DNA from 3 places in the Pseudomonas sp. BGA-UO-ETr-WB11 genome. Region 3 is predicted to be linked to each of the others. Evidence: predicted binding sites of a transcription regulator. Region 3 holds the regulator's gene; each other region holds the start of a gene.
What was found. Region 3 encodes sigma-54, which starts transcription at its own class of promoters, with help from an activator protein. Its sites were predicted from a motif close to ANTGGCATNNANNTTGCTNT; they were not measured.
Positions count from the first base shown of each region.

Region 1: glnA (type I glutamate--ammonia ligase) is a predicted target of sigma-54. The motif match lies at 7,233-7,252, and genes of this name have one in related genera.
Region 2: AC56DI_RS13740 (circularly permuted type 2 ATP-grasp protein) is a predicted target of sigma-54. The motif match lies at 8,575-8,594, and genes of this name have one in related genera.

Region 1 is NZ_JCAQOS010000003.1:186,053-196,612, forward strand. It holds gene AC56DI_RS02355 (DUF6701 domain-containing protein) at 1-1,231, shown strand, start outside; gene ntrC (nitrogen regulation protein NR(I)) at 1,711-3,141, opposite strand; gene glnL (nitrogen regulation protein NR(II)) at 3,138-4,223, opposite strand; gene AC56DI_RS02370 (DUF4124 domain-containing protein) at 4,415-5,029, opposite strand; gene AC56DI_RS02375 (DUF4124 domain-containing protein) at 5,033-5,581, opposite strand; gene glnA (type I glutamate--ammonia ligase) at 5,731-7,140, opposite strand; gene thiI (tRNA uracil 4-sulfurtransferase ThiI) at 7,466-8,920, shown strand; gene typA (translational GTPase TypA) at 9,050-10,560, shown strand, end outside.
Region 2 is NZ_JCAQOS010000008.1:2,552-13,111, reverse strand. It holds gene AC56DI_RS13775 (glutamine synthetase family protein) at 1-1,271, shown strand, start outside; gene AC56DI_RS13770 (aspartate aminotransferase family protein) at 1,322-2,689, shown strand; gene AC56DI_RS13765 (hypothetical protein) at 3,044-3,370, opposite strand; gene lhgO (L-2-hydroxyglutarate oxidase) at 3,726-4,964, opposite strand; gene glaH (glutarate dioxygenase GlaH) at 5,058-6,035, opposite strand; gene csiR (DNA-binding transcriptional regulator CsiR) at 6,207-6,902, shown strand; gene AC56DI_RS13745 (CaiB/BaiF CoA transferase family protein) at 7,161-8,384, shown strand; gene AC56DI_RS13740 (circularly permuted type 2 ATP-grasp protein) at 8,627-10,036, shown strand; gene AC56DI_RS13735 (alpha-E domain-containing protein) at 10,049-10,560, shown strand, end outside.
Region 3 is NZ_JCAQOS010000008.1:1,026,270-1,036,829, forward strand. It holds gene tldD (metalloprotease TldD) at 1-342, shown strand, start outside; gene yjgA (ribosome biogenesis factor YjgA) at 400-918, opposite strand; gene pmbA (metalloprotease PmbA) at 1,010-2,356, shown strand; gene AC56DI_RS18305 (HPr family phosphocarrier protein) at 2,383-2,655, opposite strand; gene rapZ (RNase adapter RapZ) at 2,672-3,529, opposite strand; gene ptsN (PTS IIA-like nitrogen regulatory protein PtsN) at 3,532-3,996, opposite strand; gene hpf (ribosome hibernation-promoting factor, HPF/YfiA family) at 4,012-4,320, opposite strand; gene AC56DI_RS18325 (RNA polymerase factor sigma-54) at 4,403-5,902, opposite strand; gene lptB (LPS export ABC transporter ATP-binding protein) at 6,046-6,771, opposite strand; gene lptA (lipopolysaccharide transport periplasmic protein LptA) at 6,771-7,313, opposite strand; gene lptC (LPS export ABC transporter periplasmic protein LptC) at 7,300-7,869, opposite strand; gene AC56DI_RS18345 (KdsC family phosphatase) at 7,878-8,402, opposite strand; gene AC56DI_RS18350 (KpsF/GutQ family sugar-phosphate isomerase) at 8,402-9,376, opposite strand; gene AC56DI_RS18355 (ATP-binding cassette domain-containing protein) at 9,615-10,424, shown strand; gene mlaE (lipid asymmetry maintenance ABC transporter permease subunit MlaE) at 10,424-10,560, shown strand, end outside.

The sequences.
Region 1 (10,560 bases), on a different contig from region 3:
TTTTCGCCTGCGCGTCGGTGGCGTTGCCTGGCAGGCTGATGCCGCCGCTGACCTGTGCAGCGGTAATCTGAATACACCCAATTACCGGCAGGTTGGGGTTGCCCCGGCGACAGCCATCGCCCTTAGTCATGCATTAGTGGCGCCGAGCGGAGGCAGTACAGGCAATTTAGGGGTGACCGGCCTCGACATTGCCGCTGCCGATACCGGCGAAAAGATTCTCACCACCCAGAGCATTTCCGAGGTGGGTGTTTTCACCGTCACCGCTACGCCGCCGGGCAGCTACCTCAGTGGCCCGGGTGTGGGTGACAGCGATGGTGATGGTGATGTCGATATTGTCAGTGTTAGCGCCAATATTGGCCGTTTCTATCCGGCCAGTTTTCTTCTTGCAGATCCGTTGCTGACCCCTGCCTGCAACGGTTCGACCTATGGGGGGCTATCAGCGCAGGCCGGGCCGCCTTCTCAGGGCGTCAAAGCGGGCCAGACGTTTGCCTTCATGGGGGCATTGTCTGCTCGCAACCGTGGCGGCGCGCTGACCCGCAATTACACAGGTAGCTTCGTCAAGTTAAGCGCCGGTGGGATCAGTTACACCGACTCTGGCAACGTGGGTGTCATCAGCGTGGCGGGCAGTGGGCTGACAGAGCCTGGCGCCGCTGGCGTTGGCAATCTGGATTACAGCGCCAGCTCGCCTAGCTTCCTCTTCGGCGCACCGCGAGAGCCTTATCCACTGGCGATCCTGACTCGGGCGACAGACAGTGACGGGGTGACGGGCAGTATTGTGGATGTCGGTAACCCGATTCCTGGCACGCTTCCGGACTTCCGCCTGGGGCAGGCACGTATCAATAATGCCCATGGGTCGGAGTTGCAGGATTTGTCCTTGCCGTTTACTGCGAGTTATTTCAACGGCAGCGGCTATGCACCGAACCCACTGGATAATTGCACGGTGTTCACGCCAGCCAGCCTGGGCGCGTATCAACGAACGGACACAGGTACGGGCACGCCAGTGCTGGCATCTGGTGCCTACCAGGTGGCGGCGGGCGCGGGGGGCTATCTGCTGCGCGCGCCAGGCCAGAGGAGCAGTGGCAGCGTGTTGCTGACCTACGACGGCGCACCCGCTTGGCTGCAATATGACTGGAATGGCGATGGTGTTCTGGATAAGCCCACTGGCCTGGCCACCTTCGGTATCTACAAAGGCGCCGCACCGCTGATCTTCCGTCGTGAGCTCTACCGCTAGATCGCTAGAAAGCAAAAAGGCCACCTGAGTAGGTGGCCTTTTTGTTGGCGGTGTAAAAGAGGGGAATCCCCGGCCTGCCTGTACCAAGGTCCCCAAAACCGGGATTGCTAGAGTCTATGCAGACTGTATGCCAGTTTTATTACGCTGGCTGCAGGCCGCGTGAATGCTGGGTTTTAGCGGTTCTTTGGGGTGCCTGTGGTGGGAGGGTTGGGGGCCTGCTGGGCGGTGTATGTGCACCGGGTTGATGCGGGTGCATTGCTCTGGCGCATTTTTGTGTTCTGGGGTTCGCGGCTGAAGCCGCTCCTACGGGTGGGTTGAGTAAAGGCGCGTTTATGCCTTCCCGTAAGCAGCGGAGGGGGCTAAATGCATTGGGTCTAGGGCTTCAGCCGCGAGGCGCTGCCAGGCGGACCGCATTGTGTTGCGGCCATAAAAAACGGGCCCGATTGGGCCCGTATTCAAGGTGGCGGTGATTACGTGGCTTATTCGTCGCCTTCGTCTTCGTCGCCGTCGATTTTCATCCCCAGTTCTTTGATCTTACGGGTCAGGGTGTTGCGGCCCCAGCCCAGCAGCAGTGCCGCGTCGCGGCGGCGGCCGGCGGTGTGCTTGAGGGCGGTTTCGATCATGATCCGCTCGAAGGTTGGCACGGCACTGTCCAGCAGGCTGGTCTGGCCGCGGGCCAGGGATTGGTCGGCCCAGTGGCGCAGGGCCTGTTCCCAGTTGCTCACCGGCGACAGCTCCTGCGGCTGGGTCAGCAGCTCGGGGGGCAGGTCGTCGATATGCACTTCGCGGCCGGAGGCCATGACCGTGATCCAGCGACAGGTGTTCTCCATCTGCCGCACGTTGCCAGGCCATGGCAGGTTCTTCAGGTATTCCTCGGTTTCCGTCTTCAGCAGCTTGGGTTCGACCGACAGCTCTTGCGCGGCGCGAGCGAGGAAGTGACGGGCCAGGGTAGGGATGTCCTCGCGGCGGTCGGCCAGGCGCGGGATATGAATGCGGATGACGTTGAGGCGGTGGAACAGGTCTTCACGGAACTTGCCGGCCTGCACCAGGCTTTCCAGGTTCTGGTGGGTAGCGGCGATGATGCGCACGTCGACCTTGACCGGCGTGTGGCCGCCGACCCGGTAGAACTCGCCATCGGCCAGCACGCGCAGCAGGCGCGTCTGAGTATCAGCGGGCATGTCACCGATCTCATCGAGAAACAGGCTGCCGCCGTCGGCTTGTTCGAAGCGCCCACGGCGCTGGTTGGCCGCACCGGTAAAGGCGCCTTTTTCGTGGCCGAACAGCTCGGATTCCATCAGGTCTTTGGGGATCGCCGCCATGTTCAGGGCAATAAACGGCGAGCTGGCGCGTGGGCTGTGGCGGTGCAGGGCGTGGGCGACCAGCTCTTTGCCGGTGCCCGACTCGCCGTTGATCAGTACGGTGATGTTGGAGTGGCTGAGGCGGCCGATGGCGCGGAACACCTCCTGCATGGCCGGCGCTTCACCGATGATTTCTGGGGTGCGTGCGACTTCGGCCGGGGCCGCCAGGCTTTGCTGTTCTTGCGCATGCTGCAGGGCGCGCTTGACCAGCGACACGGCCTCGTCGACGTCGAACGGCTTGGGCAAGTACTCGAAGGCGCCGCCCTGATAGGAGGCCACGGCGCTGTCGAGGTCCGAATGGGCGGTCATGATGATCACCGGCAGGCGCGGGTATTGCTCGCGCAGCTTGGCCAGCAGGTCGAGGCCGCTGGAGCCGGGCATGCGGATGTCGGAGATGATCACATCCGGCTGCTGGCGGCCCAGGCGCTGCATCACGCTGTCGGCGTTTTCAAAGCTGACAGTGGTCAGGCCTTCCTGTTGCAGGGCCTTTTCCAGTACCCAGCGGATGGAGCGGTCGTCGTCGACGATCCAGACGGTTTCAGTGCGACTCATGACGAAGCGGCTCCTTGTTCCAGCGGCAGGAAGATCGAAAATACGGTGTGGCCAGGATGGCTTTCGCACTCGATCAGGCCCTGGTGCTGACTGATGATGTTCTGGGTAATGGCCAGGCCGAGGCCGGTGCCATCGGCGCGGCCACTGACCATGGGATAAAAGATGGTGTCCTGCAGCTCGGTGGGGATGCCCGGCCCGTTGTCGATGATTTCCACCTTGGCCACCAGGCGATGGCGCACATGGCCGATGGTGAATTGGCGCAGGGTGCGGGTGCGCAGGGTGATGCGGCCCAGGCGCAGTTCATTTTGCGCGCTGAGGGCTTGCATGGCGTTGCGCACGATATTGAGCACGGCCTGGATCATCTGCTCACGGTCGATCAAGACGTCCGGGATGCTTGGGTCGTAGTCGCGCACGAGGGTGATGCCGCCCTGGGTTTCGGCGGCGACCAGGCTGCTGACGCGCTCCAGCACTTCGTGAATATTGGTCATGGCCAGGGACGGCAGCTTGTTCGAGCCGAGCATACGGTCCACTAGATTTCTTAACCGGTCGGCCTCTTCGATGATGACGTTGGTGTAGTCCTTGAGGTCTTCGCTGGGCAGCTCGCGGGCCAGCAGTTGCGCCGCACCCCGAATGCCACCAAGGGGGTTCTTGATCTCGTGGGCCAGGCCGCGCACCAGCATCTTGGTGGTTTCCTGCTTGGACAGCTGGGCCTCTTCCTTGGTGATACGCAGTAGGCGATCACGTGGGTGCACTTCCAGCAGCAGCAGCGTAGTGCTGCGATTGAGGATTGGCGTGACGGCATAGTCGACGGTCAGGGTCTGGCCCGTCAGTGCGGTGAGCAGGGCTTCGCGCTTGGTGAACGGATGGGCATGCTCGACCGCGTGGCGCAAAGCGCTGAGGGCTTCCGGTGACTCGCTGAACAACTCGCTGATGAATTGACCGTGGCTGCGTTGGCCGCTGACAGCCAGGAGCATTTCCGCCGCCGGATTCATGTACTCAAGGCGCAGGTTGGCATTGAGCAGAATGGTCGCGGTGGTGAGGTTGTCCAGCAGTAGCCGGTGCAGTGCGTCGTCGATGGTCATTTTGGGCATCCCAGGTCTAGGGCTGAAAATGCAAGAAGCAAACCAAAGCCCCGAAACGACGCGATAAATGCGTGTATTCAGGGCGAACGGCCGAATCCGGCGCAGCCGCAGGTGGTTAGGCGAACCAAAATGGGGACTTTAGCAGGCAGCACCAGAATTGTGCGCACCAATAGAGTGCGCATTGAGGTGGGCTAGATAAAAGGAACGAAGGGAATGTCGCGAGGTTCGATGGGTTTGTCCTTGATCGGGCATTCGGGACGCACGCCGTAATCAGCCTTTTTGCACGGTCTGGCTTTGCGCTTCTGGTCCAGCGAAATCAGGCGCACATGCAGGGGCTGGCTGGGGGTGCGTTCCAGTGTGCGGCCTTCGCTGTCGAGAATCTCCACTGCCAGTTGATGGGTGCCGCGACTGAGCCCTTGCAGGGGAAATACCGGACTGCGGCCGGGCTCGCTCGCAGGTTGGCCGTCGAGGATCAGACGGTAGTTGTGGGCGGCCAGCAGGGCGGGTTCGCTGGTGGCGCTGACGATGATATCGCCGGTGCCATCATTGAGTACGGCGTCTGGCTCGGGCACCAGAATGCGCAACATTTGATAGCTGGGTGGCGCCGCTACGGCGGGAGCGCTGGGGGCGGCCACGTTCGGCGTGATCTGCGCCATGCCGTTGGTGGGCGCCAGCGGTACATGTCGTGCGTTGCCGGCCTTGGGCTGGTCGGTAAAGACCCGGTTCCCCTCGGCGTCGACATAGGTATACACCTGGGCAAAGGCCGGGCTGGCAAGCATCAGCAGGCTAAGCAGTAATGCGCGCATGGATTAACCAGCTGGCTTGGGTGTGGGTTTAGGTCGTAGCGCTGGGCTCTGAGTGTTCACCCGTTGCACGGTGAAGGTAATCACCGCGCTTTGCTGCAGCACCCGGCCTGCACTGAGTACCTGTACGGCCAACTGATGGGTGCCGCGCGGTACGTTGGTCAGTTGCAGCGGTGGGCGGCTGCTGGGCGGGCCGCTGGGTTGGCCGTCGAGCAGCAATTGCAGTTGATGGCCGGCGGCGAGGGCGGGCTGCAAGATAACGCCGACGCTGAAGGTGCCGTTGTTGGCGCGCATGGCTTCGTCATCGGGAATGTCTGTCAGTTGCAGGACGCGGTAGGCGTTGCCGGCGACGGTGCTGTCTGTTGTCGTGCTCGGTGCGCTGATGGGCTGGGCGGCGACGCTGTTGGTCGGCGGCAGGTCGATGGTCTTGGTATCAATGCCTTCAGGCGGTTGATTGGTGTACACCGTGTTGCCGTTGGCATCGGTGTAACTGTAGATCTGGGCGGTTGCTGGCAGGCTCAGGGCGAGCAGCAGGCAGGTCAGAAGGGTGCGCATCAAGCGTCTCCCGCAGCGGGTTGGATGGCTAAGCCTTGCACTGCTGGCGGCAGCTGGCAAGTTATGCGACGTGGAGCTGTGCTCTGCACTAACAAAAAAGGCCTCCCGAGGGAGGCCTTTCATTAGCTGCCGAGGCGGCTAAGACTGGTTTAGACGCTGTAGTACAGGTCGTATTCCAGTGGGTGTACGAAGGTGCGAACCTTGACTTCTTCTTCCGATTTCAGCTCGGTGAAGGATTCCAGGAAGTCCTTGGTGAATACATCACCTTTCAGCAGGAAGTCGTGGTCGGCTTCCAGGGATTCCAGGGCTTCTTTCAGGCTGCCGCACACTTGCGGGATCAGCTTGGACTCTTCTGGCGGCAAGTCGTAGAGGTTCTTGTCGGCAGCATCGCCAGGGTGGATCTTGTTCTGGATACCGTCGATACCAGCCATCAGCAGGGCAGCGAAAGCCAGGTACGGGTTGGCAGCTGGATCCGGGAAGCGTGCTTCGATACGACGGCCGCGTGGGCTGGCGACGTAAGGAATACGGATCGAGGCGGAACGGTTACGGGCCGAGTAGGCCAGCATGACCGGTGCTTCGAAGCCAGGTACCAGACGCTTGTAGGAGTTGGTAGCCGGGTTGGTCAGGGCGTTCAGTGCCTTACCGTGCTTGATGATGCCGCCAACGAAGTACAGGGCGGTGTCGGACAGGCCGGCATAGCCTTCGCCCGCGAAGGTGTTCTTGCCATCTTTAGCGATGGACATGTGTACGTGCATGCCCGAGCCGTTGTCGCCATACAGCGGCTTCGGCATGAAGGTCGCGGTGCGGCCGTAAGCTTCGGCAACGTTGTGCACGCAGTACTTGAGGGTCTGCACTTCGTCAGCTTTGGCAACCAGGGTGTTGAACTTAACCCCGATTTCGTTCTGGCCGGCAGCCACTTCGTGGTGGTGCACTTCAACGATCTGGCCCATTTCTTCCAGAGCGTTGCACATGGCGGTACGGATTTCGTGGTCCGAGTCAGCTGGCGGAGTCGGCAGGTAGCCACCTTTCACGCCGATGCGGTGGCCGTTGTTGCCCTGGCGACCGTCGTTGTCAGCGTCGCTGTTCCACGAGGCTTGTTCGGAGAAGATTTTGAACATCGAGCCGGACATGTCCGACTTGTATTTCACGGAGTCAAAGATGAAGAATTCTGGCTCCGGGCCAACGAATACGGTGTCACCGATGCCGGTGGTTTTCAGGAACTCTTCGGCACGCTTGGCGATGGCGCGTGGGTCGCGCTCGTAGCCCTGCATAGTGGACGGCTCGATCACGTCGCAGACCAGGATCAGGGTCGGCTCTTCGGTGAACGGGTCCAGTACGGCGGTAGAGTCGTCTGGCAGCAGAATCATGTCGGAGGCTTCGATGCCTTTCCAACCTTCGATGGAGGAACCATCGAACATCTTGCCGACTTCAAAGAAGTCTTCGTCCAGAGCGTCGCGTGCCGGCATGCTGATGTGGTGCTGCTTGCCGCGAATGTCGGTGAAGCGCAGGTCTACCCACTTCACGTCGTGTTCTTTGATCAGTTGAATTGCCTTGGACATGCTGTTCTCCAGGTGGATAAGGGCAGTTCGTTGCCCCTGCTATGTATATGTTGCCGGCCAGAATACTCGGTCATGACAACCTGTCTCGCAAGGCAGCAAAATGTATGCCAGTGCTCTTTTTTGGGCCGGGCAGCGAAATATCAGGCCCTTTGCGGCGGCGATGCGGGTTTTTGGGTGTGTCGCGCACTTTAATGGTGCTTGATTGTTTGGTTGTGCATTGTTCTGGTGCGTAATGCGGATTGCTGCAGATAGTTGGTCAAAGCTTGAACAATTTCCGCTATAATCCGCGCCCCTCTTTTTGGCCGCTTTGTCACGCGCAGCTTTCATGAAACTTATCGTTAAAGTTTTTCCAGAAATCACCATCAAAAGCCGGCCAGTGCGTAAGCACTTTATCCGGCAGTTGGGGAAGAACATCCGTTCGGTGCTGCGTGATCTCGATCCGGCCCTGAAGGTCAGTGGTGTCTGGGACAATCTCGAAGTTGAGACGCAGCTGACGGATACGAAAGTGCTGCGCGAGATGACCGAGCGGCTGTGCTGCACACCGGGCATCGTGCACTTCCTGGAAGTTAACGAGTACCCCCTTGGTGATCTAGACGACATCACCGCGAAGTGCAAAACCCACTACGCCGACCTGCTGCCGGGTAAGGTCTTTGCCGTGCGCTGCAAGCGTGGTGGCAAGCACAGCTTCAGCTCGATGGACGTCGAGCGCTACGTCGGCAGCCAGCTGCGTCAGCAGTGCGGCGCCGCCGGTATTTCGCTGAAAGACCCCGAGCTGCTGGTTCGCATGGAAATCCGCGACCAGCGCCTGTTTGTCATTCACCACCAGCACAACGGCGTTGGCGGTTACCCGCTGGGTGCGCTGGAACAGAGCCTGGTGCTGATGTCCGGTGGTTTCGACTCCACCGTGGCGGCTTTTCAGATGATGCGCCGTGGCCTGCTGACCCACTTCTGCTTCTTCAATCTCGGCGGCCGTGCCCACGAGTTGGGCGTGATGGAAGTGGCGCATTACCTGTGGAACAAATACGGCAGCTCTCACCGCGTATTGTTTATCAGCGTGCCGTTCGAGGAAGTGGTCGGCGAAATTCTCGGCAAGGTCGACAACAGCCACATGGGCGTGGTGCTCAAACGCATGATGCTGCGCGCCGCGACGCAAATCGCCGAGCGTTTGCAGATTGATGCTTTGGTCACCGGCGAAGCGATCTCCCAGGTGTCCAGCCAGACCCTGCCGAACCTCTCGGTCATCGACGCGGCGACCGACATGCTGGTGCTGCGTCCGCTGATCGCCAGCCACAAGCAAGACATCATCGACACCGCCGAACAGATCGGCACCGCCGAGTTCGCCAAGAACATGCCTGAGTACTGCGGCGTGATCTCGGTAAACCCGACCACCCGTGCCAAGCGCAACCGGGTTGAATACGAAGAAGCCCAGTTCGACATGGCGGTGTTCGAGCGCGCCATGGAGCGTACTCGGCAAGTGGCCATCGATCGGGTGATTGATGAGCTGGGCGAAGACCTGCAGGTGGAAGAAGTGCGTGAGGCCCTCGCCGGGCAGATCGTGCTGGATATCCGCCACCCGGATGCGCAGGAAGATGCGCCACTGGAGTTGCCCGGTATCGACATTCAGGCACTGCCGTTTTATGCGCTGAATAACCGTTTCAAGGAGCTGGATGCTACGCGCCAGTACCTGCTGTATTGCGACAAGGGCGTGATGAGTCGTCTGCATGCCCATCACCTGCTGAGCGAGGGACATGCCAATGTGCGCGTTTATCGTCCGGCATAAGACTCCAGGGCTCAATGGCGGCAGTATCCGCCATCGCCCTCCCGACCGACGGGCCGGTTGAGTCACTCGTTTTGCATACTCGCCGCCTAGACTTAGCGGCACCCCGAATCCTCTGATCGAGATACAAAAGTGATCGAAAATCTACGCAACATCGCCATCATTGCTCACGTTGACCATGGTAAGACCACCCTGGTAGACAAACTCCTGCGCCAGTCCGGCACCCTTGAGCGTAACGAGCTCAACGACGAGCGCGTAATGGACAGCAATGACCAGGAAAAAGAGCGCGGCATTACCATTCTTGCCAAGAACACCGCGATCAACTGGAACGGCTACCACATCAACATCGTCGACACCCCCGGCCACGCCGACTTCGGCGGTGAAGTTGAGCGCGTAATGTCGATGGTTGACTCGGTGCTGCTGCTGGTCGACGCCCAAGACGGCCCGATGCCGCAAACCCGCTTCGTGACCAAAAAGGCCTTCGAAGCCGGCCTGAAGCCAATCGTGGTCATCAACAAGGTTGACCGTCCAGGCGCGCGTCCGGACTGGGTTCTGGACCAGATTTTCGACCTGTTCGACAACCTCGGTGCCACCGAAGAACAGCTGGACTTCAAAGTTGTCTACGCCTCGGCCCTGAACGGTATTGCCGGTCTGGATCACACCGACATGGCTGAAGACATGACCCCGCTGTACCAGTCCATCGTCGACAACGTGCCGTCCCCGCAGGTTGATATCGATGGTCCGTTCCAGATGCAAATCTCGGCACTGGACTACAACAGCTTCCTCGGCATTATCGGTGTTGGCCGTATCGCCCGTGGTCGCGTCAAGCCGAATACCCCGGTGGTCGCTATCGACGCTGACGGCAAGAAGCGTAATGGTCGTATCCTCAAGCTGATGGGTCACCACGGCCTGCACCGCATCGACGTTGAAGAAGCCACCGCCGGTGACATCGTCTGCGTCAGCGGCATGGACCAGCTGTTCATCTCCGACACCCTGTGCGACATCAACAATGTTGAAGCGATGAAGCCGCTGACCGTCGACGAGCCGACCGTATCCATGACCTTCCAGGTCAACGATTCGCCGTTCTGCGGTAAAGAAGGCAAGTTCGTCACCAGCCGTAACATCAAAGAGCGTCTGGACAAAGAGCTGCTGTACAACGTTGCTTTGCGCGTTGAAGAAGGCGACTCGGCTGACAAGTTCAAGGTTTCTGGCCGTGGTGAGCTGCACCTCTCGGTACTGATCGAAACCATGCGTCGCGAAGGCTTCGAAATGGGCGTTGGCCGTCCAGAAGTGATCATCCGCATGGTTGACGGCGTTAAGCACGAACCGTTCGAAAACGTCACCATCGACCTGCCGGAAGAATCCCAGGGCGCGATCATGGAACAGATGGGCGTGCGTAAAGGCGACCTGACCAACATGGTTCCGGATGGCAAAGGCCGTGTGCGCCTGGAGTACAACATCCCTGCTCGTGGTCTGATCGGTTTCCGTAACGAGTTCCTGACCCTGACCTGCGGTGGCGGCATCCTGACTTCGATCTTCGATCGTTACGATGTGATGAAGTCCGGCGACATGTCTGGCCGTCAGAACGGCGTACTGGTATCGGTTGCTACTGGTAAGGCACTGACCTACTCGCTGGAAACCCT
Region 2 (10,560 bases), 1.0 Mb from region 3:
CTGCCAGTTTTGTTGAAACCCTGGCGGCGAAGATGCCCTCGCTGTTTCTCGGTCTGACCGTCACTGGCGGCGAGCCACCGGAAGTGTTTAAGCGCATTTTCCCGCCGATGTTTCCGGACATGGCCATGCGCCCGGACTGGAGCACCCTGGTACGTGATCCGCTGGCAGGTGTGCCGAGCGCCACGGTGATCTGCGATATCGAGGCGAGCTTTACCGCCGCCGACGGTCACTGCCAGTACGAGGTGGCTGAGCTGTCGCCACGGCAGTTGCTCAAGCGTGTACTGGCCCGTCTCAAGGCTGCTGGCTACACCGCCAAGGTGGCGCCGGAACTGGAGTTCTTCTTGGTGCATCCGCAGCGCGCCGCCGATGGCGGCCTGCAGGTGGCCCACGGTATGTCGGCCCAGGTGCCGCATATTGAAAGCTCCCACGACCTGGCCTCGGCGGAAACCGCCAGCAGCTTCACGCCGTTCTTTGACGAGCTGTGGGCCGCCTGTGAAGCCCAGGGCATCCCGATTACCGGCTACGGCCATGAGTCGGCGCTGGGTCAGTACGAAGTCAATTTCGGCCCGGATGCGCCGCTGGCTCAGGCCGATGCAGTGTTCCGCTTCAAGCGCCTGGCCCGCGAGATTGCTCGCCGCCATGGCTGCTACGCGACCTTTATGGCCAAGCCGTACCTGACCGAGCCAGGCACCGGCTTGCACTGGCACATCAGCCTGGCCGACGCCGAGGGCAACAACCCATTTACCGCTGCTGACGGTTCGCCGCATGCACGGCTGCAGCACTTTATCGGTGGCTGGCAGGCCTCGGCGCGGGCGTCGATGGCGTTCCTCGCGCCTTATGCGCACTCCTACGTGCGCCTGCACCGCCCGGATGCCTCGCCGGCCAGCGTCGAGTGGGGTTATGACAACCGCACTGCGGCCTTCCGCGTGCCGCATTCCGATCCAGCCAACCGCCGCGTTGAACACCGCCTGCCGGGCGGTGATGCCAACCCGTACCTGAGCCTGGCGCTGATGCTCGGTGCCGGTCTGGCTGGCATGCAGCAGCAGATCGAGCCGGGGCCGGAAGTCAGCGACCGTCCGGCCGTCTCGGAGCGCGGCGCGTTGCCGGCGGACCTCAGCGAGGCGCTGGTGGAATTGCAGGCCTGCCCGATCCTCGGCGAGGTGTTCGGCGCACCGTTTATCGAGCTGTACAACATGATCAAGCAGCATGAATTGAGCGAGCAGGCCGCCGACGCGGACTTCGCCATCAAGCATTTGCTGGCCAGAAGCTAATTGGGTGGCGACCCGATCGGTCGCCCTACTGCCACGAAATCGGAGGCGCTATGAGCACTACTCACAAGAACCCACAAACCCAGAAATGGCAGGCCATGAGCCGCGACCATCACCTGGCACCGTTCAGCGACTACCAACAGCTGAGCGACACTGGCCCGCGCATCATCGTTAAAGGTGACGGTGTGTACGTGTGGGACAGCGAAGGCAACAAGATTCTCGACGGTATGGCCGGCCTCTGGTGCGCCGCCATCGGCTACGGTCGCCATGAGCTGGCCGATGCCGCCAGCAAGCAGATGAAAGAGCTGCCGTTCTACAATACCTTCTTTATGACCGCCCACCCGCCGGTGCTGGAGCTGGCCAAGGTGATCGCCGAGATCGCCCCCAAGGGCATGAACCACGTGTTCTTCACTGGTTCGGGTTCGGAAGGCAACGACACCATGCTGCGTATGGTCCGCCACTACTGGGCGGTCAAAGGCCAGCCGGAGAAGCAGGTGATCATCAGCCGCATCAACGGCTATCACGGCTCCACCGTTGCTGGCGCTGCGTTGGGTGGCATGGCTGGCATGCACGCCCAGGGCGGCACGCTGCCGGGCATCGTGCATATTCCGCAACCGTATTGGTTCGGCGAAGGTGGCGACAAGACGCCGGAAGCATTCGGTATCTGGGCCGCCGAGCAGCTGGAAGCGAAGATTCTCGAAGTCGGAGTGGACAAGGTGGCGGCCTTTATCGCCGAGCCGATCCAGGGCGCGGGTGGCGTGATCGTGCCGCCGGAAACCTACTGGCCGAAGATCCGCGAGATCCTTGCCAAGTACGACATTCTGTTTGTCGCCGACGAAGTAATCTGCGGTTTTGGTCGCACCGGCGAGTGGTTCGGCAGCGACTACTACGGCAACACCCCGGACCTGATGACCATCGCCAAGGGCCTGACCTCGGGTTACATCCCGATGGGTGGCTTGATCGTCAGCGACAAGGTGTTCGACGTGATCAAAACCGCGGGTGACTTCAACCACGGCTTCACCTACTCCGGTCATCCGGTGGCGGCGGCTGTAGCGCTGGAAAACATCCGCATCCTGCGCGACGAGAAGATCATCGAAACCGTGCGCGAAGAAACCTCACCGTATCTGCAGAAGCGCCTGCGCGAGCTGCTCGACCATCCGCTGGTGGGTGAAGTGCGCGGTGTTGGCATGCTCGGCGCCATCGAGCTGGTCAAGGACAAGGCCACCCGCGCCCGTTATGAAGGCAAGGGCGCTGGGATGATCTGCCGCGGTCACTGCTTCAACAACGGTCTGATCATGCGCGCCGTGGGCGACACCATGATCATCTCGCCGCCGCTGGTGATCAGCAAAGCCGAGATTGACGAGTTGGTGACCAAGGCGCGCTTGTGCCTGGATCTGACCTTGAAGGATCTGCAAGGCTGATAGGTTCAGCCCTCTGCAGGCTGTAGCCCGGATTCCATCCGGGGCCACAGCGCAGGCCATCCCCGCTCCCGGATTTCATCCGGGCTACGGCAGACACGAGAACGCCCGGCATTGCCGTAACTCTGCTCACTTAAGGTTGTACGTGCTTTGCCCCCCTCGCCCATTTATGGGAGAGGGGCAGGGGGAGAGGGCTGAAATCAGCACGTAACTGCCGGTTTATCCCCTCTCCCTAACCCTCTCCCCTGAGGGACGAGGGGACTGATCGCGTTAGGCTAGTTCCCGGATTTCATCCGGGCTACGGCAGACACGAGAACGCCCGGCATTGCCGGGCGTTTTTGTTGCTGCGGTGTGCTTTTACATGTCCATGCTCAGCGACAGGTGCACGGCGCGGGGCTGCTGGTCGGCGCTGCGCAGGGATTGGCGCAACACTTCATTGAGCGGCAGCTCCACCGGCATACCGGTGCTGGTGCGACCCTTGAGCAGGGTCCAGGGGTGAACGGTGTCGACATAACGCGGCGACTTGCCGTAGGTCTCGGTAAACAGGGCCACAGCCTGATCCGCCTGCTTGGCGGCAAAGTAATCCTGCTCGACCTGGAAAAACTGCAGTGTATTGACCTGGCTGGTACCGCCCAGCAGCAGGTTCAAGGTGCGCCCGATAAGGGCTACTAGAGACTTGATCATGGGTTAATCCTCGTTATTGGCGGTGCTCGGCACCAACAGAAACGTACGGCAAAGGTTGACCGCGCCAGGTAAAAGGCGGGTGCACACAAGGCAATGAATGACTGAAAGGGTTCGCCACTGTTGGTGTTAGGGCGCCGCGCATCCTGTTGCGCGATACCCGGCTGGCGTCTGGGCGACGGCATGTCCGGGTAGAGGCGGGCAGCTACTTTGGCTGCCGCTCGGTTGTTACTCGGGGCGATTATGCCGGATATGAGCGATAAGTCAGCTTTTGGCGATCAACGGTCATGCGTAAACGGCTCTGGAACGCGGGTTCCAGAGCTATTTACGCCCCAGCTTGGTGCGTTTGGCGCCAGGCTTACGCCTCGGCAACGGCCACTTTGGTCTTGGTAAACACCGGCAGTTCGCGTAGCTGCTGACCAAGCTGGGCGACGATATGGGCGCCGATTGGCAGTGCCGAGGTGGCCGCCGGTGAGGGCGCGTTGCACACGTGCAAGCTGCGGCGACTGTGGCGGAACAGGAAGTCGTCGATCAGTTGGCCAGCGTCTGACACCGCCTGTGCGCGCACGCCGGCCGGGTGCGGCTGCAGGTCGCCGAGCTGGATGCTCGGGCAGTACTTGCGCACCTGCTGCAGGTAGCCGCGCTTGAACAGCGAGTTCTTCAGCTCGCCTAGCCCTGGGCGCAGGTTGGCCTTGAGCACCTTGAGGATGCCGGGGTTGCTGAGCATGCGTGCGCTGTCGGCCAAGGAAATATCGCGCTTGCGGTAGCCCTCGCGCTTGAACGCTAGCACGGCGTTGGGGCCGACGGTGACGCTGCCGTCGATCATTCGGGTCAGGTGCACGCCGAGAAACGGCATGCTCGGGTCGGGGATTGGGTAGATCAGGTGATTGACGATCTGGTTGTGGCTGGCCGGCAGGCGGAAGTATTCGCCACGGAACGGGCAGATGCTGAAACCCGGATCGATGCCCAGCATGCGCACCACGCGATCGGCCATCAGCCCGGCGCAGGTGAGCAGGAAGCGGCAGGCAAAGTCGCCGGCGCTGGTTTGCACGCGCACTTCCTGCTGGCGCTCTTGCAGTGCAGTGACGCTGGCGCCGTAGCGGATCTCGCCGCCGGCGTTGATGAACTCGCGGGCCATGGCCGCTGTCACTTCGGCGTAATTGACGATGCCGCTGGAGGGTACAAAGATGCCGCCAAGGCCCTGGATGTTCGGCTCGCGCTCGCGCAGCTGCTCGGCATTCAGCCATTCGCGCTCAATGCCGTTGGCGGCGGTGCGCTCCCACAGCGCCTGCATGCGCTGCATTTCCAGGTCGTTGGTGGCCACCAGTAGCTTGCCGGGCACCTCGTAGGCAATCCCGTGCTGATCGCAGAACGCCTTGGTGGCCCGATTGCCGGCCAGGCAGAACTTGGCCTTGAGGCTGCCGGGCGTGTAGTACACACCGGCGTGGATAACGCCGCTGTTGTGGCCGGTCTGGTGGCGAGCCGGGGCGGCTTCCTTTTCCAGCAGCAGCATGCGGCTGTCGGGGTAGGTGCGCTGCAGTTGCATGGCGGTGGACATGCCGAGAATGCCGCCGCCGATAATGATGAAGTCGTACACCGGATCACCTGTTGTGCGTGATGGCCAAGCCATAACGTGGTTGTGCGCAGCGCTGGCGGCCTGGGTTATTTGGCCGCCAGCACGGGAAAAGGATTACTGACGCGGTTCGCGCAGCACCTTGGCGTGGGTGAAGTAACCGCGCTGGCGCATCAGCTCGCGGCGCAGGCCCGGGTGGGCGGTGAAGCGGTCGCGGCCGTGCAGCCAGAAGTGGTTGTTGATCAGCAGGAAGCTGCCCACTGGCACGGGGACCGAGAGCTTGGCCGGGCTGTTTTCCAGGGACTGGCTGAGGTCGGTCAGCCAGTTGCCTTCCTCGAAGTTCTTCGGCTGCACGAACTGGTCGATGTAGCTGATGATCGGCCGGCCTTCGGCATCGTTGTCGAACACCGGGTGGAACACGTCCTTGTCCACGCGCTTGCTCGGTGGCGCGGTCCAGCGCAGTTCGCGGCGGGCCAGCGGGTGGTGGTTGAAGGTGGCCAGGTCTTCCCAGTCGTCCAGATGCAGCAGCAGCGAGTTGCCGCCCTCCATGTTCTGCTCGTCGATTTTCATCATCAGCACGTAGTCGGTGTCCTGCTCGACGAAGGTGCCATCGGTGTGCAACTCCAGTACCCGGTGCGGCTGGCGCAGGTAGCTGTCGGAGGCATCGACGTTCTGCACCACGAAGCGTGCGTAGTACTGGCCGCTCATGGCGTCGAAGTTGGAACGGCCGAACAGGTGCGACACGGCGGTGGCCAGCTTGACCATCTCGTCGGCCTGGGCCACGTGATCGAGGCCTTCGGCACTGATCAGCAGGCCGCCTGTGGCGCGGTCCATCAGGGTATTGATCAGCACTGGCTGCAGGGTGTTGTCGCACAGGTCATCGAGAATCCGGGCGATGCGAAAGCGCAGAAAGGATTTGTACTCCAGCGCCTGCACCGGCCATTCCTCGACCATCGCCAGAAAGGCCTGCACGGTGGCTGCCGGGAAGCTCAGCTGCAGCAGACGCGGCGACTGTGGCGAGGGCTGCAGGCTGAAGCCGCTGAGGGTTTGTGGCGCGGGGACTACCAGGTTTTTCAGCTGAACAAAGGTACTCATGGCGATGCTCCTGGGCGATAGAGGTGCTGTCGGTGGCGACGAGCTATTGTCGATGTAAATTCAAAATATCGACATTTTATGAAAGTGTCAAAAATAACTTACGCCCTGTGCACAACAGCATCCGCTCGCTGATTCGGTATGATGGCCGCGGATCTGTGCAAGGACGGTGCGATGCAAGCTTCTGGCTCCCGAGAAAATCTGCCGCTGGGTGGTTACCCGGCACTCAAGCGCGACATCCTGCGCGGCGTCTTTGCGCCCGGTGAAAAGCTCTTGATGAGCGCCCTCAAGGCGCGCTACGGCCTGGGCGTTGGGCCGCTGCGCGAGGCGCTGTCGCAACTGGTGGCCGAGCACTTGGTGGTGGCCATCAGTCAGCGCGGCTTTCGCGTGGCGCCGATGTCGCTGGCCGAGCTGGCGGACATCTACGATGCCCGCGCCCATCTGGAGGCAATGATTCTCGGCCTGGCGATTGCCCGCGGCGACGATGCCTGGGAGGCACAGATTGTCGCCAGCGCCCACCGCCTGGCGAAGGTGTTGGAGGTCAAGGACGGCGAGGAGATGCTCAGCCTCTGGGATGCCCGTCACCAGGACTTCCATGCTGCGATTGCTGCCGGTTGCGGCTCCCAGCACTTGCTGCAGGCGCGCGCCGCGCTGTTCGATCAGGCCGAGCGCTACCGCCACCTGTGGTTGCAGCAGACGGTATTTTCCCCGGCGGCACTGGAAGCCAAGCGCCAGGAGCATGCCGAGTTGGTCGAGGTGATTCTGCGGCGCGACAGCGCCCGTGCCTGCGCCCTGATGCAGGCGCACCTGCTCAGTCCGGTGAGCATCATCGGTGAGCTGTTACAGGCTCGGCAGAAGAGCGCCGAGTAAGCGTATCGCGCACATCGGCTGGCGCTACTCCTCGTGCCTTGCCCTGCGGCAAAACAGCCTCCGTCGCGGCATGCGCGCTTACGTCAACAGAACCTATTGCTGTTCTGGAGTGAGTAATTGGCACAGCTGCGTGCGAATTCCTCGTTTGCCGCCGTCCCGCCGCCCTCCTAGGATGAAGCCATGGGTGAGTGCTCGACTGCGGTCGCGGCACTGGCGTTATTTACGCGCGCGCCCGACCTCTTTCTTGGAGCACTTGTCATGTCTGGCGCCCTCTCGCATATCCGTGTTCTCGACCTCACCCGTGTGTTGGCCGGCCCTTGGGCGGCGCAGGTGTTGGCCGACCTCGGCGCCGAGGTGATCAAGATCGAGCGCCCCGGCAGCGGTGACGACACCCGCGCCTGGGGCCCGCCCTTCCTCAAGGACGCCGAGGGGCGCGACACCAGTGAGGCGGCCTATTACCTGACCGCCAACCGCAACAAGCAATCGGTGACCGTGGACTTCACCCAGCCGGAAGGTCAGCGCTTGGTACGCGAGCTGGCGGCGCAGTGCGACGTGGTGCTGGAGAACTTCAAGGTCGGTGGCCTGGCCGCTTATGGCCTGGATTACGCCGCGCTGAAAGCGGTCAATCCGAAGCTGATCTATTGCTCGATCACCGGCTTCGGCCAGGACGGCCCCTACGCCAAGCGCGCCGGCTACGACTTTATGATCCAGGGCCTGGGCGGCTTGATGAGCCTGACCGGGCGCCCGGAAGGCGAAGAGGGCGCAGGGCCGATGAAGGTTGGCGTGGCCCTGACCGATATTCTTACCGGCCTGTATGCCACCGTGGGTGTGCTGGCGGCGCTGAATCACCGTGAGCAGACCGGCATCGGCCAGCATGTCGACCTGGCGCTGTTGGATGTGCAGGTGGCCTGCCTGGCTAACCAGGCGATGAATTTCCTGACCAGCGGCGTATCGCCGCGGCGGCTGGGCAATGCCCACCCGAATATCGTGCCCTACCAGGACTTCCCCTCGGCGGATGGTGATTTCCTCCTGGCGGTGGGCAATGACAGTCAGTTCCGCAAGTTTTGCGAGGTCGCCGGTCAACGGGAGTGGGCCGACGACTCGCGTTTTATCAGCAACAAGGCGCGGGTCGCCAACCGCGATGTGTTGATCCCGCTGATCCGCCAGGCCACGGTGTTCAAGACCACGGCCGAGTGGATCTCTGCCCTGGAGCAGGCGGGCGTGCCGTGCGGGCCGATCAACAACCTGGCCGAGGTGTTTGCCGATGCTCAGGTGCAGGCTCGCGGGTTACGTATCGACATGCCCAACAGCCTCGGCGGTACCACGCCGCAAGTGGCCAGCCCGCTGCGCTTGTCCGCCACCCCAGTGGAGTACCGCAACGCTCCACCGCTGCTCGGTGAGCACACAGACACTGTGCTGCAGCGCCTGCTGCAGTTGAGCGCTGAGCAGATCGCCGCATTGCGTCAGGGTGGCGTGTTGTAACGCGCGAAGAGCGCCTGCCAGAGCGGTCGCAGGTGCTTTCGAATTCGCCGTCACTGGCTGACTGGTGAGTTCTGCGCGAAAGCGGTGCGCCTCGTGATTTACACCTAGTCAATCAGGGGGTATTTGCACCAAATCGGTGCCTTGTATTTCGGCTAATTTTATAAGGCATTGATAAATAGAGGCTTTGCGGTCTGGCACGGGCCTTGCGATGACACTCCTACTCGGGTGAGAAGGAGTCCATCATGGCCCGTCAGTTCTATGACGAAATGTACGATGCGCGTGGCAAGTGCCGTCCGCACTATCAGGAATTTGCCCGCTGGTTAGCGGCCACCCCGCCGGAACAACTGGCTCAGCGGCGGCGCGAAGCCGACCTGCTGTTTCACCGTGCCGGCATCACCTTCACGCTCTACGGTGACGAGCAGGGCACCGAACGGCTGATCCCCTTCGATATCATTCCGCGCAGCATTCCCGCTCGCGAGTGGCGCATTGTCGAGCGTGGCTGTATTCAGCGGGTCAAGGCGCTGAACATGTTCCTCGCCGACCTCTATCACGACCAGCGCATCATCAAGGCCGGAATCATTCCTGCCGAGCAGGTGCTGGCCAACGAGTGCTACCAGATCGCCATGCAGGGTCTGGATCTGCACCGCGACCTGTATGCGCACATCGCCGGGGTTGACCTGGTGCGCGACGGCGACGGCACCTATTACGTGCTCGAAGACAACCTGCGCACGCCCAGCGGCGTCAGCTACATGCTGGAAGACCGCAAGATGATGATGCGTCTGTTCCCCGAGCTGTTCTCGGCTCAGCGCATTGCGCCTATCGATCACTACCCGAGCCTGTTGCTGTCGACGCTGAAGACCTCTAGTCCGGTGGATGACCCGTGCGTGGTGGTGCTGACGCCTGGGCTATTTAACAGCGCCTACTTCGAACATGCCTTCCTCGCCCGCGAGATGGGCGTGGAGCTGGTTGAGGGGGCCGATCTGTTTGTGCGCGACGAGCACGTTTATATGCGCACCACCGACGGTGCCAAGCATGTGGATGTGATCTACCGGCGCCTGGATGATGTGTTCCTTGATCCGCTGGCGTTCAATCCGGACTCGATGCTCGGTGTGCCTGGTCTGCTGTCGGCCTACCGCTCCGGCAACGTGGTGCTGGCCAACGCGATTGGCACTGGGGTCGCCGACGACAAGTCGATCTATCCCTTTGTGCCCGACATGATCCGCTTCTACCTAGACGAAGAGCCAATTCTGGCCAACGTACCGACCTTCCAGTGCCGTAAGCCGGAAGAGCTATCCCATGTGCTGGCGCACTTGCCGGAACTGGTGGTCAAGGAAACCCAGGGCTCCGGTGGCTACGGCATGTTGGTCGGACCAGCGGCGAGCAAGGCGGAGATCGAGTTGTTCCGCCAGCGCCTCAAGGCCAATCCGGCGGCCTATATCGCCCAGCCAACGCTGAGCCTGTCGACCTGCCCGACCTTTGTCGAAAGCGGCGTGGCGCCACGGCATATCGACCTGCGGCCGTTCGTCCTGTCAGGCAAGGAAACCCGGCTGGTGCCGGGTGGCCTGACACGGGTGGCATTACGCGAAGGTTCACTGGTGGTCAACTCGTCCCAGGGCGGTGGCACCAAGGACACCTGGGTGGTCGAGGATTAAGGGGAAGATGTCATGTTGAGTAGAACCGCTGCCGACCTTTACTGGATGTCGCGCCATTTGGAGCGCGCGGAAAACCTCGCGCGCATGTTGGATGTCAGTTATTCGCTGTCGTTGATGCCACAGGATGGCCGTGGCGATGGCCTCGATGAGCTGGCCATGCCGCTGCTGATTACCGGCACCTTGGATGCCTATCTGGGCTGGCATGGCGAGTTGCATGGCGAGCGCATGCTGCACTTCTTCGCCCTGGATGCGAATAACCCAGCGAGCATCTACAGCTGCCTGCGTGCCGCCCGCGGTAATGCGCACGCCGTGCGCGGGCGTATCACGGCGGACATGTGGGAGAACGTCAACGCCACCTGGCTGGAGATGCGCACCATCGCCGATGAAGGCCTGGGCCGTTATGGCATCAGCCGCTTCTGCGAGTGGGTCAAGCAGCGCTCCCATCTGTTCCGTGGCGCCACCTTTGGCACCTTGATGCGCCATGACGCCTTTCGCTTTATTCGCCTGGGTACCTATATAGAACG
Region 3 (10,560 bases):
GCGGGGGAAAGCGACCCCGAAGAAATCATCGCTTCCGTGAAGAAAGGCATCTATTGCGCCAATCTGGGCGGTGGTCAGGTGGATATCACCAGCGGCAAGTTTGTGTTCTCGACCAGCGAGGCTTACCTGATCGAGAACGGCAAGATCACCGCACCGGTGAAAGGCGCCACTCTGATTGGTAACGGGCCTGAGGCCATGGGCCGGGTGTCGATGGTCGGCAACGACCTGGCCTTGGACAGCGGCGTGGGTACGTGCGGTAAGGATGGTCAGTCGGTTCCAGTCGGCGTCGGCCAGCCGACCCTGAAGATCGATGTGATCACCGTCGGCGGCACAGGGGCGTGAATTCGTAGGCCAGGTGACGCACAGCGCTACCCGGCCAGAACGCGATGGCTGTGAGGCTTAACGCAAGCCGCGTTTGGCTTCATCCAGTTCGCGGATGTACTTGAAGATTTTGCGGCTGGCGGCAGGTGGTTTGCTTTGTGCGGCTTCATGCTGCGCCTGGCGAATCAACTGGCGCAGGTGCTGGCGGTCCGCATCGGGGTAATCGCCAACGAAGCTGTCCAGTACGGCGTCATCGCCACCCAGGAGGCGGTCGCGCCAGCGTTCCAGGCCGTGAAAGCGTTCGTTGTACTGGCGCGTGGAGGCGTCCAACTGGTCGATCAGGGTCAGGATGGCGTCGATGTCCTGATCACGCATCAGCTTGCCGATGAACAGGATGTGCCGCTTACGGGCGATATTGGCCGTGTGCTTGGGTGCATCGGCCAGTGCTCGGCGCAGGCCGTCGGTGAGGGGCAGGCGGTTAAGCAGGTCGGGTTTGAGGGTGGTCAGGCGTTCGCCTAGATCCACCAGCGCATGCAGTTCGCGCTTGACCTGGGTTTTACTCTTCTCTTCGGAGAAGTCGTCGAGATAGTCAGACATGGGGCTGATCCAATGGGAAACGCTGCCATGATAACCAGACAAAGGCCGGCGGTCTTGGCTGAATGTAGTGAAGAATGAACTGGAGAGAAATATGAACGCATCGGCAACCGTTGGCCCGCAGGCCCTGCCGGAGCTGCAGCAGCAGGTTGAGCAGATTATCGCCGAGGCCGCCCGCCAAGGTGCTAGCGCCTGCGAGGTGGCGGTGTCCCTGGAGCAGGGGCTGTCGACCACGGTGCGCCAGGGCGAAGTGGAAACGGTGGAGTTCAATCGCGATCAGGGCTTTGGCATTACCCTCTACCTGGGGCAGCGCAAAGGCTCGGCCAGCACCTCGGCCAGTGGTGAGGCGGCTATTCGCGAAACCGTGGCCGCGGCCCTGGCGATTGCCCAGCATGCCTCCGCTGATGACTGTGCCGGCCTGGCTGACGCGGCGCTGATGGCCCGTGAGTTGCCGGAGTTGGACCTTTATCACCCCTGGTCGATTACGCCGGAACAGGCGATTGAGCAGGCGCTGCGCTGCGAGGCGGCGGCGTTTGCCGCCGATCAGCGGATCAAGAATGCCGATGGCACCACGCTCAACACCCATCAGGGCTGCCGGGTGTATGGCAATAGTCATGGCTTTATCGGCGGTTACGCCAGCACCCGGCATAGTTTGAGCTGCGTGATGATTGCCGAAGCTGACGGCCTGATGCAGCGCGACTACTGGTACGACGTCAATCGCCAGGGCGAGTTGCTGGCGGACGCCGCGGGTATTGGCCAGCGCGCGGCGTTGCGTGCGGTCAGCCGTCTTGGCGCGCGACCTGTGCCGACCTGCGAGGTGCCGGTGCTGTTTGCTGCAGAAGTGGCCACGGGCTTGTTCAGTCACTTTCTCGCGGCGATTTCTGGCGGCAATCTGTATCGCAAATCCTCCTTTCTGGAGGGCACGTTGGGTCAGCAATTGTTTCCCGACTGGTTGCGCCTGGATGAGCGTCCGCATATCCCGAGGGCTCTGGGCAGCGCCACTTTCGATGGTGATGGCCTGGCTACGTACGCCAAGGCGTTTGTCGACGGCGGCATCCTGCAGTCTTACATCCTTGGCACTTATGCCGGGCGTAAGCTGGGCTTGCCGAGCACGGCCAACTCCGGCGGCGTGCACAACCTGTTTGTCAGCCATGGTACGGACGACCAGGCAGCGCTGCTTAAACGCATGGGCCGCGGCCTGCTGGTGACCGAGTTGATGGGGCAGGGCTTGAACATGGTTACTGGCGACTATTCGCGCGGTGCGGGTGGCTACTGGGTGGAAAACGGGGAAATCCAGTTCCCGGTCCAGGAGGTCACGATTGCCGGCAACCTGCGCGATATGTTCAAGCAGATAGTTGCGGTGGGCAGTGATCTGGAACTGCGCAGCAACATCCGTACGGGTTCGGTGCTGATCGAGAAAATGACGGTGGCGGGCAGTTAAGGCGGGCTGACGAAGGCGAGTAAGGTTTACTCGCCTTCGTCGAAGTAGTTGTTGATCAGTTCGATCACGGCGGTGAGGGCTTCATCTTCCTGTTCACCGCTGGTGGACAGGTGAATGCTCGTGCCTTTACCGGCAGCCAGCATCATCACGGCCATGATGCTTTTACCGTCCACCAGGCTTTCTGGCGTGCGGCCCAGGCGTACCTGGCAGGGGAAGCGCCCGGCGACGCCAACGAACTTTGCTGCAGCGCGGGCGTGCAGGCCAAGTTTGTTGATGATAGTGATTTCGCAGGCGGGCATGACGCGTTGCTTCCTTTTAGCTGAGGTCGCGGTGGCGAACCTGAAGGTTTTTCAGTTGCGGCTTTAGGGTCTTCCCCAGGCGCTCCGCCAGGTAGACCGAGCGGTGATGGCCGCCGGTACAGCCGATGGCGATGGTCACATAGGCTCGGTTGCTGGCGGCAAAGCGCGGTAGCCACTTGTACAGGTATGCGTGGATATCGGTGTACATCTCATCCACGTCAGCCTGGGCCGCCAGGTAGTCGATTACCGGCTGATCCAGCCCGGAATGGGCGCGCAGCTCGGGCTTCCAATAGGGGTTGGGCAGGCAGCGCACATCGAACACCAAGTCGGCGTCCACAGGCATGCCGCGCTTGAAGCCGAAGGATTCGATCAGAAAGGCAGTACCCGGCTCTGGCTTGTTCAACAGGCGTAGCTTGAGGCTGTCGCGCAGTTGATAAAGGTTGAGGTGGGTGGTGTCGATCTTCAGGTCGGCCAGGTCGCTGATGGGCTCCAATAACAGGGACTCATCGCGGATGGCTTCGGCCAGCGAGCGGCTTTCGTCGGTCAGTGGGTGGCGCCGACGCGTCTCGGAGAAGCGCTTGAGCAGGGTCTCTTCGTCGGCATCCAGGTAGAGCACGTCGCACTGGATATGCCGGGCCCGGACTTCGGCCAGCAGTTCAGGAAAACGCTGCAAGTGTGTCGGCAGGTTGCGCGCGTCGATAGACACAGCCACCTGCGGTTGCAGCACTTCGGTGTGCAGCAAGGCGCGCTCAGCCAGCTCGGGAAGCAGGCCAGCCGGCAGGTTGTCGATGCAGTAAAAGCCGTTGTCCTCGAGAACATCAAGGGCGGTGCTCTTGCCCGAGCCGGAACGTCCGCTGACGATGATCAGGCGCATGTTCAGTGACCGTTCTGCGCGTCCACTACGACCTGGTACAGAGCCTCACTGCTCTGGGCCTGGCGTAGGCGCTCACGAACCTCACTACGGTCGAGCATGCTGGCGATCTGGCGCAGCAGCTCCAGGTGTTCATCAGTTGCTGCCTCTGGAACCAGCAAGACAAACAGCAGGTCCACCGGCGCACCGTCAATGGCGTCAAAATCGACAGCACTGTCCAGATGCAACACGGCACTCAGTGGTGCATGACAGCCAGGCAGGCGGCAGTGCGGAATGGCAATACCATTGCCAAAACCGGTCGAGCCGAGCTTTTCCCGGGCTATCAGGCTTTCGAAGATGTCCTGTTCATCCAGTTCGGGCAGCTCGGTGGCTACCAGGCTGGCAATCTGTTCAAGGACGCGTTTTTTGCTGCCGCCCGGCACGCTCACCAAGGAGCGGCCGGGGGTCAGGATATTTTCAAGTCGGATCATAGGAAGGGGGGAGTGTCAGCGGACAGTAGCGCCCTGCAGACGTTCTAGCTGTTTTTCCTTGTGCTTGATCAGTTGACGGTCGAGTTTGTCAGCGAGCAGGTCGATCGCTGCATACATGTCTTCGTGCTCGGCGTTGGCGACGACTTCGGCGCCAGCGACGTGCAGGGTGGCTTCAATTTTCTGCTTGAGTTTTTCGACCGCCATGGTCACCTGAACATTGGTGATTCGGTCGAAGTGACGTGACAATCGGGCGAACTTTTCGTCGATGTAGTCACGCAGGGCGTCGGTCACATCCAGTTGGTGTCCACTGATGTTGACTTGCATACCGCATTCTCCTTGTTGCCGTGTGTAAGTAACAGGCTAGCAGGCCTGTCACCGGAAACACTGTGGCGTTGCTCAAGTCGTCTCAGATAAGTCGTTTACGTTCGCTGGAAGGCGCTATCCCGAGGGATTCACGGTACTTGGCTACGGTTCGACGGGCGACTTGAATGCCTTGTGCTTCCAGTAAACCAGCGATCTTGCTGTCACTCAACGGCTTTTTCTGATTTTCCGCGGCCACCAGTTTTTTGATGATGGCGCGGATCGCGGTGGACGAGCATTCGCCGCCTTCCGAGGTGCTGACGTGGCTGGAAAAGAAGTATTTCAGCTCGTAAATACCGCGTGGGGTGTGCATGAATTTCTGCGTGGTCACCCGCGAAATAGTCGACTCGTGCATACCCACGGCTTCAGCAATGTCGTGCAGAACCAGAGGTTTCATGGCCTCGTCGCCATACTCGAGAAAGCCGCGCTGGTGCTCGACGATCTGGGTCGCAACCTTCATCAGGGTTTCGTTGCGGCTTTGCAGGCTCTTGATGAACCAGCGCGCTTCCTGCAATTGGTTGCGCATAAAGGTGTTGTCGGTACTGGAGTCCGCGCGACGGACGAAGCCTGCGTATTGCGGGTTGACCCGCAGGCGCGGCACGGCCTCCTGGTTGAGTTCTACCAGCCAGCGCTCGTTGTGCTTGCGCACGAGCACGTCGGGGACCACATATTCCGGTTCGTTCGCCGAGATCTGCGAGCATGGACGCGGGTTGAGGCTCTGGATCAGTTCGATGACCTGGCGCAGGTCGTCTTCCTTGAGCTTCAAACGGCGCATCAACTGGCTGTAGTCGCGACTGCCGAGCAGGTCGAGGTAGTCGCCGGTGAGGCGCTTGGCTTCGGTAAGCCAGGGCGTATCGGCATCCAGTTGGCGCAGTTGCAGGAGCAGGCATTCGCGCAGGTCGCGGGCACCGACGCCGGCGGGTTCGAATTGCTGGATGCGATGCAGCACCGCCTCGACTTCGTCCAGTTCGATATCCAGTTCGGGGTCGAAGGCTTCGAGCACTTCTTCGAGGCTTTCTTCGAGGTAGCCCTGGTTGTTGATGCAGTCGATCAGGGTGACCGCAATCAGGCGATCGGTATCGGACATCGGCGCCAGATTCAGCTGCCAGAGCAGGTGTGCCTGCAGGCTCTCACCGGCGGAGGTGCGGGTGGTGAAGTCCCACTCATCATCGTCGCTGTTGCTTGGCAAGCTGCTGGCGCTGGTTTGGTAGATGTCTTCCCAGGATGTGTCGACGGGCAGTTCGTTGGGAATGCGCTCGCCCCAGTCGCCTTCATCGAGGCTGTCGACTGTCGGTGCGGTTTCCTGGTGGTCGGGCTGCTCGGGTGCGCTGGCGGCTTGTACATGCTCGACGTTATCGGCCATGGGGTCGGCGTTGTCGAAATCTTCACCTTCTTCCTGGCGTTCGAGCATCGGATTGGACTCCAGGGCCTCCTGGATCTCTTGCTGCAGATCCAGGGTAGACAGTTGGAGCAAGCGGATGGCCTGTTGCAGCTGCGGTGTCATCGTCAGCTGCTGGCCCATCTTGAGGACTAGCGATGGTTTCATGGCAGGCTAAGAACCTTATTCGCCGGCGCAAAGGCGCATTGACTACGAGGGCGCATCAGGCGCCCGCAATAAGCAAATTATATGCCTGACCTTGAAGGATTTCCCTGTCTAGCGCAACCGATCCATGGCTGAAGGTCGGGTCGTTACAGGCGGAACTCATGGCCCAGGTAGACGTCTTTCACCAGTTGGTTGGCCAGGATGGTTTCGGCATCGCCTTCGGCAATCAGCTGACCGTCGTTAACGATGTAAGCGGTTTCGCAGATGTCCAGGGTTTCACGCACGTTGTGATCGGTGATCAAAACACCGATGCCTTTGGCCTTTAGCTGGTGAATGATCTGCTTGATATCGCCGACGGAAATCGGGTCGACACCGGCAAAGGGTTCATCCAGCAAAATAAACTTGGGATCGCTGGCCAGGGCGCGCGCGATCTCAACCCGGCGTCGCTCGCCACCGGACAGGCTCATGCCCAGGTTGTCGCGGATATGGGTGATGTGGAATTCCTGCAGGAGGCTTTCCAGGCTCTGGCGTCGGCCGCTGCGATCAAGGTCTTTGCGCGTTTCGAGGATGGCCATGATGTTGTCGGCCACCGTCAGCTTGCGAAAGATCGAGGCTTCCTGGGGCAGATAGCCGATGCCAGCTAGGGCGCGGCCATGCATGGGCAGGAAGGTCACATCTTGCTGGTCGATCAGCACGCGGCCCTGATCGGCGGCGACGAGGCCGACAATCATATAGAAACAGGTGGTTTTGCCGGCGCCATTGGGGCCCAGTAGGCCGACGATCTGCCCGCTCTCGATGGACAGGCTGACGTCGCGCACGACTTGGCGGCCTTTATAGCTTTTGGCCAGGTGTTGGGCTTTAAGAGTGGCCATTACTGCGCCTGCTGTTCGGCGGGTTTGCTCTTCGGCTGGATCACCATGTCGATGCGTGGGCGCGGCGAGGTGATGGCACTGCCGTTGGCGCGCCCGGCGTTGACGATCTGGCGTTTGGTGTCATAGACGATTTTCTCGCCTTCGAAGGTGTTGCCTTCCTGAATCACCTTGGCCTGGTCGATCAGTACGATACGCTCATTGCTGGCGTAGTACTGGATGGTCAGGCCATAGGCTTGCACCAACTGCTTGTCGACGGCAGGTTTTTGTTCGTAATAGGCGGGCTTGCCGACGGCGGTGAACACGTCGATATCGCCTTGCGGGGTTTGGGTGATGGTCACGGTGTCGCCGGTGATCTTCAGGCTGCCTTGAGTAATCACTACGCCGCCGCGATAGACGGCCACGCCTTGTTTATCGTCGAGTTCGGCACTGTCGGCCTGCACGCGAATCGGTTGCTCGCGATCAGTGGGCAAGGCCCAGGTGCCGGCGCTGGTGAAGGCGGCGCTCAGGCTGAGCAGCAGGGAGAAGGTTTTAACGAACCTCATGTTGGCCTCTTACGTTGGACAGCAGGAGCATCCTGCCGTCATTCAAGTACGCTTTCATTCCTTGTGCCGTGGTCACTCCATTGGCGGCCTCGATTCTAACGGCTTGCTGGGTCTGCGCATATTCTTTGTCCGGGAATACGGTCAGACGGCTGCTGGTCAGGATCGTCGGTCGGCCTTTGGCGTCGGTGCGTGCCACGCGCACGTTATCAATCAGTTCAACTTCTTTGCCGCCGGGGGCAACTTCGCCGCGACTGCTTTGCACGTGCCAGGGTTGTACGTTGCCGCGGTAAAGCAATAAGTCGGGATTAGTCAGCAGGGTGAGATCGCTGGCTTTGATGTGCTCCAGTTTGTCGCTGGTCATCACATGGTCGAGCGAGCCGTCGGCCTGAAACTGGGTGCTTTTGGCGTTGATGACGTAGAAGTCGATCGCGTTAGCGTCGCTGGCGCTCGGCGGGTTGCGGTTGAAGCTTTCCGGGCGAATGTTCCAGTAGCCCACCGCCGCCAACAGGGCGGCAATGAGGGTAAAGATCAGCGGGCGGCGCAGTTTGCTCAGCATGGTCAGCTCTACAGGTAGGCGTCGAGGGCAGCGTCGAGGCTACCTTGGGCGCGCATGATCAGTTCGCAGAATTCGCGTGCGGCGCCTTCACCACCTCGGGCTTCGGTCACACCATGGGCATGCTGGCGGACAAAGCCGGCGGCATTGGCCACGGCCATGCCCAGGCCGACGCGGCGGATGACGGGCAGGTCAGGCAAGTCGTCGCCCAGATAAGCCACTTGAGCGTAGTTCAGGCCGAGTTCGCCGAGCAGTTCGTCCAGCACCACCAATTTATCTTCGCGGCCCTGATACAGATGCTGGATACCCAGGTTGTTGGCGCGCTTTTCCACTACGGGTGTGCTGCGGCCGCTGATGATGGCGGTGCGCACCCCGGAGTTGATCAGCATCTTTATGCCTTGGCCGTCGAGGGTGTTGAAGGTTTTGAACTCACTGCCGTCGGTCAGAAAATACAGGCGGCCGTCGGTGAGGACGCCGTCGACGTCAAAGATCGCTAGTTTGATTGCCTTGGCACGTTGCTGCAGGTCTTGGTTCATTACATCACTCCGGCGCGTAGCAGGTCGTGCATGTTCAGGGCGCCTACCGGGCGGTCCTGGTCGTCGACCACTACCAGCGAGTTGATCTTGTGATCTTCCATGATTTTCAGGGCTTCAGCGGCGAGCATGTCTGGTCGGGCGGTTTTGCCGTGGACGGTCATGACATCATCAATGCTGGCCTTGAGCACGTCGACGCCGCGATCCAGGGTGCGCCGCAGATCGCCGTCGGTAAACACACCGGCCAGGTTGCCGTCGGCCTGCAGGACCACGGTCATGCCCAGGCCTTTCTGGGTCATTTCCAGCAGTGCATCGCGCAGTGAGGTACCGCGAAGCACACGTGGCAGACTGTCGCCGCTGTGCATCACGTGCTCGACTTTCAGCAGCAGGCGACGGCCCAGGGCGCCACCCGGATGGGAAAACGCGAAGTCTTCGGCGGTAAAGCCGCGGGCTTCCAGTAGGGCGATGGCCAGGGCGTCGCCCAGTACCAGCGAGGCGGTGGTCGAGGAGGTGGGTGCCAGGTTCAGGGGGCAGGCTTCCTGGCTGATGCGTGCATCCAAGTTGACTTCGGCCGCTTTGGCCAAAGGTGATTCAGGGTTGCCGGTCATGCTGATCAGGGTAATGCCGAGGCGCTTGATCAGTGGCAGCAGGGTGACGATCTCGGCCGTGGAACCTGAGTTGGACAGGGCCAGGACCACGTCGTCGCGGGTGATCATGCCCATGTCGCCGTGGCTGGCTTCGGCCGGGTGCACAAAGAATGCAGTGGTGCCGGTGCTGGCCAGGGTGGCGGCGATCTTGTTGCCGATATGCCCGGATTTGCCCATGCCGACCACCACGACCCGGCCTTTGCTCGCCAGGATCAGCTCGCAGGCGCGGACAAAATTCGCGTCAATGCGCGCAAGCAAACCCTCCACCGCTTCGATTTCGAGGCGAATGGTGCGTTGGGCGGACTGGATCAAGTCGCTGGACTGGCTCATGGGGTCGGAGTACCGGGCGATTAAAAGCCGGCGATTATAGCGGCAAAGGCGCTTGGGCTCACCCTTGTTTGTCGTAGGGGGTAAATGCCGGCTTGGGCAGCGGTTTGTGCCTTGGGTGGTCTGTGGGTCGATGGTATAGTGCGCGGCTTGTTTATGGAGGCAGGCTGGCCCCGACGATGGGCGAGTGTCCTGCAAGGCGGGCACGACGTCAGTAATGACGGCAGCATAAGGAGTCCAGATGAGTGCCGAGAATGCCAATGCGGTCGAACTGAAGGGTGTGACCTTTCAGCGTGGCGCACGCAAGATTTTCAATAACGTCGATATCTTTATCCCGCGCGGCAAGGTCACCGGCATCATGGGGCCTTCCGGTTGCGGCAAGACGACCCTGCTGCGCCTGATTGCCGCCCAACTCAAACCGTCCCAAGGCGAAGTATGGGTCGACGGCAAGAACCTGCCGACCCTGTCGCGGGCTGAACTGTTCGACATGCGCAAGCAGATGGGTGTGCTGTTTCAGAGCGGCGCCCTGTTTACCGATCTGGATGTGTTCGAGAACGTGGCGTTTCCGCTGCGCGTGCACACCAAACTGCCTGAAGAGATGATCCGCGACATCGTGCTGATGAAGTTGCAGGCTGTAGGCTTGCGCGGGGCCATCGAGCTGACGCCGGATGAACTGTCCGGCGGCATGAAGCGCCGTGTGGCATTGGCGCGGGCTATTGCTCTGGATCCGCAGATTCTGATGTACGACGAGCCGTTTGTCGGTCAAGACCCGATCGCCATGGGCGTGCTGGTGCGCCTGATCCGCCTACTCAATGATGCCCTGGGGATCACCAGTATCGTGGTCTCCCATGACCTGGCGGAAACCGCCAGCATCGCCGACTACCTGTATGTGGTGGGTGATGGTCAGGTGCTCGGTCAGGGCACGCCGGACGAGTTGATGAACTCGGACAATCCGCGTATTCGTCAGTTTATGCAGGGCACGCCAGATGGCCCGGTGCCGTTTCATTATCCGGCACCCAATTACCGCGACGATCTTTTGGGGGGGCGCTGATGCGCAGTTTGCCAACACTTGAGCGGATTCGTCTGTTCGGGCGCGCCGGCATTGAGGTGGTCGAGGCCCTAGGCCGCTCCACACTATTTTTGCTACACGCGTTGCTGGGCCGAAATGGCCTGGGCAGTGGCTTTCA